2 regions of the Mycobacteroides immunogenum genome follow, and region 2 is predicted to be linked to the other one. Evidence: predicted binding sites of a transcription regulator. Region 2 holds the regulator's gene; the other holds the start of a gene.
What was found. The regulator LexA, encoded in region 2, represses DNA repair genes until DNA is damaged. The targets are predictions, from matches to a motif close to CGAACANNTGTTCG.

Region 1 (4,608 bases), 140 kb from region 2:
GTCAGGGCACCGGACATGTGGGCATCGTCGAAGCCGTCATCGTCGGCACCACCAAGATGGTCGGACTCGCGGAAAGGACTCATCGCGTCTTACCCAGCAGCGCCAGGGCCGACCGCAACACTCCGGAGACATCGGCGGGCGTCTCCGCCTGGTTTTCTTGGGACAGAACGGTATCGGTGGACTGTTCGGCCTGCTTGGCGGCAAATCCGAGACCGATCAGCGCCTCGATGACCTGAGTCCGCACCAGCGACGGGCTGCCGCGACCCAGATCGGTGGATCCGCCCGGCGCGGCCGCCACCTTCTCACGCAACTCGAGCACCAGACGCTCGGCGCCGCGTTTACCGATGCCCGGCACCCGGGTGAGGGCGGCGACATCGCCGTCGGCCAAGGCCTGGCGCAGACTCGGTGCGTCGTACACCGCGAGGGTGGCCATTGCGATCTTGGGTCCCACGCCGGAAACCCCGAGCAGCGTCATGAAGAGGTCGCGGGCATCAGTGTCGGTGAAGCCATAAAGCGTCATCGAATCTTCGCGCACGATCATCGCCGTGATCAGCCGAATCTGCGTGCCGCGGCGCAGTGTCGAGAGCGTCGCCGGAGTGGCGTTGACGCGGTATCCCACCCCGGCCGCCTCGATCACCACATGGTCGAGCGCGATCTCGATGACCTCGCCGTTGACCGATGCAATCACGCCGCACTCCGTTTCCTACGCGGACGGGCCGTCACCGAACCGCCGCCTTCATCCGGGCCGCGAAGGCCTTCCGTTGTTTCTCGGCCGCGGCTTCCGCCTTGGCCATTCTGGCGAGCATCGGCGCACGCCAGCAGTGACAGATTGCCAGGGCCAGCGCGTCGGCGGCGTCGGCCGGCTTTGGCGCTGCCTGCAGGTTGAGGATGCGCGTGACCATTGCCGTCACCTGGGATTTATCGGCCCGCCCGTTGCCGGTGACGGCCGCCTTGACCTCCGACGGGGTGTGGAAGTACACCTCGATCCCCCGTTTGGCCGCACAGAGCGCAATCACGCCACCGGCCTGCGCGGTGCCCATCACAGTGGAAACATTCTGCTGCGCGAAGACGCGCTCGATCGCGACCACTTCCGGCCGGTGGGTGTCCATCCAATGTTCAACGACCTCACTGATCGCCAAGAGTCGTTGCGGCAGAGGCTGATTGGCGGGGGTACGCACGACATCGACGTCCAGGGCCACCACCTTGCGACCCGAGGACGCCTCGACCATGGACAGACCGCACCGGGTAAGCCCCGGGTCGACTCCCATCACGCGCACGCGTCAGCCCTCTCGCTGTAGAACAGTTGTTCGATCAGCATATCGAGGAGATTCCGCTATTGGACGAACAACACGCGAGGGCGCTGCAAATGTCAACGCTCGTTGGCCTAAGCTCAGCGCATGCCCCCCGAACCTCGGCGATCGGATGCCACCCGCGCAGCCATCCTTGAGGCTGCTCAGGAGCATTTCGCCAGTGTCGGCTACGAGAAGGCAACCATACGGGCCATCGCCGCCACCGCGGGCATCGACCCCTCCCTGGTCATGCGCTACTACGGCAACAAGGGCAAGCTGTTCATGTCAGCGGCCGACTTCGACATTCACCTGCCTGAGGACCTGGCCGACATGCCACGCTCCGAACTCGGGGCGATGCTCGTCAAGCATTTCCTCGAGAGATGGGAACAGGACGACACCATGGTCGCGCTCATGCGCGCCACCGTGTCGCAGGAATCGGCACGCGCACGCATGGCCGATCTGTTCACCAGCCAGATGGTGCCGGAAATCGAGGCATTGACCACCGACCGCGCCCTGGAGCGCGCCACACTCATCAGCACGCAGATGATCGGTTTGGCCATGTGCCGGTACGTAATACGACTCGGCGACGTGCCGAATATGACGCACGAACAAATCATCGAGCTGGTCGCCCCGACCATCCAGTACTACCTGGACTGCCCGTGGGACTGCGGAGCGTGTTAGTTCGCTCCCTCAGCGTTGCGAACCTTCAACGTCCCACGCTCGTCGACCAGCGAGAAGTAGATGGCGCTCATGACCACGAAGACAGCGGTCCAGATCAGCAGCGCCACTGAGTTCACCGCGAACGCCTCACCCAGCAGTACCGCGACGACACCGGTGACCAGCGGGCTACGCACGTGACGGCTGCCAGGCTGATCGAACAGTGCGACGGTGCGGGTGACCAGGAACAAGCCCGCCGCGATCAGCAGGGTTCCAATCACCGTCGCGGTCATCGACATCTGATCCGACATCCACGAGGGCACCTCGGCACCTGTTCCGTACAGGATGACGAGCGGAACTACGACCGCCACCGCGAAGGGCACCGCGAGTACGGAGCGCGTGGTGTGCCACCGGGTAACCGACTCGGACGCCGGGGCGACTGTTTGTGTGGCCATGACGGGCCTCCCCTCACTTCTTTGGATGTCTTAGATGTACGCCTACCTGACATAGGCTGTCAACAGTTGTTGACCAACAGTCGTTGACGTCACAATAAACGCCGACCAGTGACGTTTGATTCCCGGCAGCCGGCACGATTCAGGGCCGGGGTGTGTGGCCGATTACTGTCGACGGCGTGTCTGCCGGAAAACTGCCCAGCGAGAAATTGATTCAGTGGTGGCCGCCCCTCGGCGTGGTCACGATGCTGGTGCTCGGATTCTCCGTGGGTAAGGGCACCACACCTCTTGACACCTGGTTTTTCGAGGCGACCCAGGTTGTGTTCGGGGTCCAGCCACGCTGGCTGCTGTTCTTCACCGACTGGGAGTTTCTTGTGCCGGTGCTGGTGGTGTGCGTCGGATTCGAGCTGTACCGGCGGCGCTGGCGGGTAGCAGCCGTCGTGCTTGCCTGCCCGTTTGTCGCGAATTGGACCACTCAGGCGACCAAGATGCTGGTCGGCCGCGAGAAGGGCGGCGGTTACCTCGCCTACCCCAGCGGCCACACCACCTTGGTGGTGGCGGTCATGGGCATGCTGGTACTGGTCGCCGGCGGAGCCCTATGGGCATACATCATCGCCGTGATTGTCAGCACGTTCGGGCTGCTGGGGCAGGTCGCCTGCGGCTACCACTACTTCACCGACACCGTCGGTGCCGTACTCGTCACCACCGCGGTGGTGACGTTGGCGATATGGGCCGCTGGTCAGTCTTCGTCGAGCGCGGCCAGCACCTCGTCGGACAAGTCCACGTTGGTGTAGACGTTCTGGACGTCGTCGCTGTCTTCCAGCGCGTCGACCAGCTTGAACACCTTGCGGGCGGTCTCGACGTCGACGGGCACGCTCATCGACGGCTGGAAACTGGCTTCCGCCGATTCGTAGTCGATTCCGGCTTCCTGCAGCGCCTGACGGACGGCGACCAGGTCGGTGGGCTCAGAGATGACCTCGAAAGTCTCGCCCAGGTCGTTGACCTCCTCGGCGCCAGCCTCCAGCACTGCCGTCAGCACGTCGTCCTCGGCCAGGCCGTTCTTCTCCAGCGTCACCACGCCCTTGCGGGAGAACAGGTACGACACCGAACCCGGATCGGCCATGCTGCCACCGTTGCGCGTCATCGCCACCCGCACCTCACCGGCGGCGCGGTTACGGTTGTCACTCAGGCACTCGATGAGCACCGCGACGCCGTTGGGGCCGTAACCCTCGTACATGATGGTCTGCCAGTCGGCGCCACCGGCTTCTTCGCCGGCTCCACGCTTACGGGCCCGCTCGATGTTGTCGTTGGGCACCGAGGTCTTCTTGGCCTTCTGAATGGCGTCGTAGAGCGTCGGGTTGCCGGCCGGATCTCCGCCGCCCGTACGTGCGGCGACCTCGATGTTCTTGATCAGCTTGGCGAACTCTTTGCCACGGCGCGCGTCTTTGACGGCCTTCTGATGCTTGGTGGTGGCCCACTTGGAATGGCCGCTCATGTACCCCTGTACTACTTTCTCTAGGTTCTGTCGCACTTCTGCGCTGCCCGAGTGTACTCGCGCACCTAGGCTGAACCACATGACTGTCCTGGTGAAGGACCCCATTGTCGACGCGGTACTGGACAGATACGCGGCAACGATCGGCGACAGCCTCACCGATTACCGCAATCATCTGTACCGCGCGATGAACTACCAGCTGAGGCTTCTCGGCATGACCACGCCTCCGCCCGAGATCGCGCTGGCGTGGGCGACCCATGACATCGGCATTTGGACGGCCGGTAGCTGGGATTATCTGGAGCCGTCGGTGGCACTGGCCGAGCAGCTGGCGCCCGAGTTCGGGATCACCGATGTCGATCGCGTGAAGGCGATGGTGGCCGACCACCACAAGCTGAGGTCGGCCGACGATCTGTGGGTCGAGATGTTCCGGCTGGGCGACCGGGTCGACGCGTTCCACGGTCTGTATGCCTGGACCGGACTGGAACGTTCAGATGTGCGCGAGGTGGTGGAGGCACTGCCCTACGGCGGTTTTCACGCATTCTTATTGCGTACGGCCGGAAAGTGGACGCTGCGGCACCCACTGCGCCCCATGCCCATGCTGCGCTGGTGATTCCCGGCGCATACCGCACGCGAGTAGATCGAACGAAAGAGCCTCGCCTGGTATGCGTTCAGGATCAGGAGGCGCGCACCATGTCGACGAACAGCTCATGCACCCGGC
Region 2 (4,608 bases):
CACCCGTATGGCCGTGCTCGATGCCATGGGCACCGACGAGCGCAGCGCCACCTGATCCGAGAAATCAAGCGCTGCCGAAGAATTGCCTGATCACGGGTCCTCGTGTGCGCGGCACGCGATGGACGTAGAGTCGAAGAATGAGCGTTGATGTCGCGGTTGTTCGCGTATTCACCGACGAAACGGGCAACTTCGGCAATCCCTTGGGTATCGCCAACGGCGCCGACGTGGCCCCGGAGGAGCGCCAGCAGGTTGCTGCCCGATTGGGGTTCAGCGAAACGGTTTTCGTCGATCTGCCAGCCGAAGGATCCAACACCGCACACCTGCGGATTTTCACTCCGGCAGTAGAGCTTGCCTTCGCCGGGCATCCCACGGTGGGGCTGGCGTGGTGGCTGCGCGAACGTGGCACTCCGGTCAACACCCTGCAAGTTCCCGCGGGAGTGCTGCAGGTGAGCTATGACGACCGGACGTGGATACGGGCCCGGTCCGACTGGGCCCCGGAGACCGATTTCCATGAGGCGCTCTCCCCTGCCGATGTGGAGGCCGCCGACCCCTCCGACTACGCGGACGAACTGCTGCATTGCGTGTGGGCGTGGCAGGACCGCGACGCCAGCCTGGTCCGTTCCCGGGTGTTCGCGTCCGATCTGGGTGTCAACGAGGACGAGGCGACCGGCTCAGTGGCCGCGCGGATGACTGACCTGCTCAGCCGTGACTTGATCATCAATCAGGGCAAGGGGTCGCAGATCCTCACACAGTGGAGCCCCGAGGGCTGGGTGACGATCGGTGGCCGTGTGGTCGCCGATCAGCCGCTCACGTTGGACTAGGACCCGACCAACGGCTCAGGACCCCGCTGGGGCGTCCCGATGGGCCCTCAGTGCGGCGATCTCACGCTCGAAATCCTCGGCGGAGCTGAACCCCCGGTACACCGAGGCGAAGCGCAGGTAGGCGACTTCATCCAGGTCGCGCAGTGGACCCAGGATGGCCAGACCCACCTCATTGCTGGGGATCTCTGGGGACCCGGCGGCCCGGACGGCATCCTCGACCTGCTGGGCAAGCAGATTCAGCGCATCGTCATCGACATCACGGCCCTGGCAGGCACGGCGTACACCCTTGACGACCTTGTCGCGGCTGAACGGCTCGGTGACGCCGCTGCGCTTCACGACGGCCAAGACGGCGGTCTCGACGGTGGTGAAACGACGGCCGCACTCTGGACACGATCGCCGGCGTCGTATCGCCTGGCCTTCGTCCGCTTCGCGGGAATCGACAACACGCGAGTCAGGATGACGGCAGAACGGACAGTGCATCACTGCTCCTTCGCCGGTTCTGGACTCGATGTCGTTGAGCTGGGTTTGTTGACGCACCGCGCAACGCGCCCAGACCGGTGTCGAGGATACCCGTGCTCCCGCACGCCCGAAGGTCACGCCCGGCTGCCGATCAGCCGACCGGAGAAACCAGCGTCTGACCGGCTTGCACTGTCGCCGAGTCGAGTTCATTGAGTTCCCGGATCTTGGACACCACGGCCGACCGTGGCGCCTCCGGCGCGACACGTGAGGCCACGTCTGCCAGGGTCTCCCCGGGAGCGACCTGCACTACCGCCACCCGCTCCGGCACACCCGCGCCCCCGACGCCTGCGGCGCTCACCTGGCCGAGCATCAGCAGCCACATCGTCGCCACCGCGGCACCCACCGCGACGAGGATGGTGGCCTTCAGGCTCACCGGGCGGCGACCATGCACCCGATGCGGCATCGCCGAGACGCGGATGCCGTTACCGCGGTATGCGACCGGCCTGCCCGCGGGCCGGCGATACGCGACAGTGCGCACCGGTAGCGCCCGCCGTTGGGTCAGCGGGTATTGGGCGCTATAGGCGCGCGCCTGTGGGGCGTACTCGCGCGGCGCGTGCTCGCGAGCGTGAGAACTACGCGGCGGGGCGAGAACGTTTGTGCTCATCTGCATGCCCTTCCTGTCCAGTCGATCGGTCGGCCCGTTCGCTCTTATGTTCGAATGTACTCGATCATGTGTTCGATGTCCGAACATGTGATCGATTTGTAGCATCCGGTACCGACAAGTGGCCCTGAGCAGCACCGATACACCCCATCGGCGGGCCGCCAGGCATGCGTCGCGACACGCATCGAACACATGTTTGATAAATGTCGTCGACAGGTCTAGATTCGGGCCCATGAGCGATACACCCAGCAAGGGACCCGCCACCGGTTCACTGACCGAGCGCCAGCGGACCATCCTGGAGGTCATCCGCGCATCGGTGAATGAACGGGGCTACCCCCCGAGCATCCGCGAAATTGGAGACGCCGTCGGGCTCACCTCCACATCCTCGGTCGCCCATCAACTACGCACCCTCGAACAGAAGGGCTTTCTGCGGCGTGATCCGAACCGTCCACGCGCCGTTGATGTTCGGGGCCTCGATGATTCTCATACCCCATCGGCCACCACCGATGTGATCGGCTCCGGCGACCTGCCGGAACCGACGTTCGTCCCCGTTCTCGGACGTATCGCCGCCGGTGGTCCCATCCTGGCCGAGGAGGCCGTCGAGGATGTCTTCCCACTCCCCCGCGAACTTGTCGGCGAGGGATCGCTGTTCCTGCTCAAGGTGGTGGGTGAGTCGATGATCGACGCCGCGATCTGTGACGGCGACTGGGTGGTGGTACGCCAGCAGAATGTCGCCGACAACGGCGATATCGTGGCCGCGATGATCGACGGCGAAGCGACCGTCAAGACATTCAAGCGGACGGCGGGCCATGTCTGGCTGATGCCGCACAACCCGCTCTTCGAACCGATCCCCGGTAACGACGCCGCCATCCTCGGCAAGGTCGTCACGGTTATCCGCAAGGTCTAAATGCCTGCGGGCGCCGGTCCTGGGGCCGAGGAATCGTCGGCAGAGGTCAAGAACAACTGAAAATGCGTAACGTCATGCCAGCTGCCCAGCTTGTACCCGATCCGGCGATACAACGCGACCTGTTCGAATCCCATTGTCAGGTGTAGCTTTTCGCTCGCTTCATTGGGCGTCACGACTACGGCGAGCACTGTGCGGTAGCCGAGATCGCGGAGCCGGTCCAATAGCGCGGCATACAGCAGGCGTCCCGCGCCGCGCTGCCGCCGCGCGCCATCGACATAGACACTGACCTCGCAGGCCCACTGGTAGGCCATGCGTGATTTCCACGGCGCCGCATAGGCGTAGCCGAGAATATCCCCACCGTCCTCGGCCACCAGCCAGGCATGGCGGTGGGCCGCCGTCTGGATGCGTTCGGCAAGAACGGCATCCGACGGCGGCACCTCCTCGAACGAAATGGCCGTATCGGTCACGTACGGCGCATAGATCGCCGCGCACGCGGCCGCGTCGGCGGCCGTCGCGTCACGAATATGCATGGGCGACTAGAGCGAACGCCCGATGATCTCCTTCATGATCTCGGTAGTTCCGCCGTAGATCGTCTGGATACGGGAGTCCATGTACGCCCGGGCGACCGGGTACTCACGCATGAAGCCGTAGCCGCCATGCAGCTGCAGGCAGCGGTCGATCAGGTGGACCTGCTTCTCGGTGCTGTACCACTTGGCCATCGCGGCCTGCTCGACGCTCAGCTCCTTCTTGTTGAGCAGCGTGATGAATTCGTCGACCATGATCCGGATCATGGTGGCGTCGGTGGCGAGCTCGGCCAGCACAAAGCGGCTGTTCTGGAAGCTCTTGATCGGCTTGCCGAACGCCTTGCGCTCAGATGTGTACTGGATGGTCGCCTCGAGCATGGTTTCCATCGCCGCGGCCGCGACGACCGCGATCGACATGCGTTCCTGCGGCAGGTTCTGCATGAGGTAGATGAAGCCCTGGCCCTCTTGACCCAGCAGGTTGGCAGCGGGCACCCGAACGTCGGTGAAGGACAGCTCGGCGGTGTCCTGAGCGTCCAGACCCATCTTGTCGAGCTTGCGGCCGCGCTCGAAGCCCTCCATACCGCGCTCCACCACGATGAGCGAGAAGCCCAGCGCGCCCTTCTCCGGGTCGGTCTGGGCGACCACGATCACCAGGTCGGCGTTGATGCCGTTGGTGATGAAGGTCTTCGCGCCATTGAGAATGTAATGATCGCCATCCTTGACCGCGCGGGTCTTGATGCCCTGCAGGTCGCTGCCGGTACCCGGCTCGGTCATGGCGATGGCGCTGATCAGCTCGCCGGAACAGAATCCCGGGAACCAGCGGGCCTTCTGCTCGTCATTGGCCAGATCCCGGAAGTACGGGCCGGCGACATCGTTGTGCAGGGTGAAACCAATACCCGACTGACGGGCCTTGGTGATCTCTTCACCGATGATGGCGTTGTAGCGGAAATCGACGAGTCCACCGCCACCGAACTCCTCGGGCATATCGGTGCCCAAGAAGCCCTGTTTGCCGGCCTCGACCCACAGCGAGCGGTCGACGATCTTGTTCTCGTCCCACTCCTCGCGGTAAGGCTCGGCGTGCCGTTCCAGGAAGGTCTTGAACGACTCGCGGAACAGTTCGTGCTCGGGTTCGAAAATGGTGCGTGTGAACTTAACGGCGCCGGCCATGATCACCTTCCGGTTTGGGTTTACGTACTTGGCAGAATGTATACCAACCCACTGGTCGGTTGGCACTCG

Region 1: a site for LexA is predicted at 1,297-1,310, ahead of ruvC (crossover junction endodeoxyribonuclease RuvC). Genes of this name have one in related genera too.

Annotation. Positions count from the first base shown of each region.
Region 1 is NZ_CP011530.1:3,165,492-3,170,099, forward strand. It holds gene ruvB (Holliday junction branch migration DNA helicase RuvB) at 1-83, opposite strand, end outside; gene ruvA (Holliday junction branch migration protein RuvA) at 80-688, opposite strand; gene ruvC (crossover junction endodeoxyribonuclease RuvC) at 720-1,277, opposite strand; gene ABG82_RS15435 (TetR/AcrR family transcriptional regulator) at 1,398-1,970, shown strand; gene ABG82_RS15440 (hypothetical protein) at 1,967-2,401, opposite strand; gene ABG82_RS15445 (phosphatase PAP2 family protein) at 2,578-3,192, shown strand; gene ABG82_RS15450 (YebC/PmpR family DNA-binding transcriptional regulator) at 3,138-3,893, opposite strand; gene ABG82_RS15455 (hypothetical protein) at 3,973-4,500, shown strand; gene pdxT (pyridoxal 5'-phosphate synthase glutaminase subunit PdxT) at 4,565-4,608, opposite strand, start outside.
Region 2 is NZ_CP011530.1:3,306,453-3,311,060, forward strand. It holds gene ABG82_RS16150 (alpha/beta fold hydrolase) at 1-55, shown strand, start outside; gene ABG82_RS16155 (PhzF family phenazine biosynthesis protein) at 138-821, shown strand; gene nrdR (transcriptional regulator NrdR) at 837-1,301, opposite strand; gene ABG82_RS16165 (LysM peptidoglycan-binding domain-containing protein) at 1,432-1,944, opposite strand; gene lexA (transcriptional repressor LexA) at 2,174-2,848, shown strand; gene ABG82_RS16175 (GNAT family N-acetyltransferase) at 2,845-3,378, opposite strand; gene ABG82_RS16180 (acyl-CoA dehydrogenase family protein) at 3,385-4,539, opposite strand.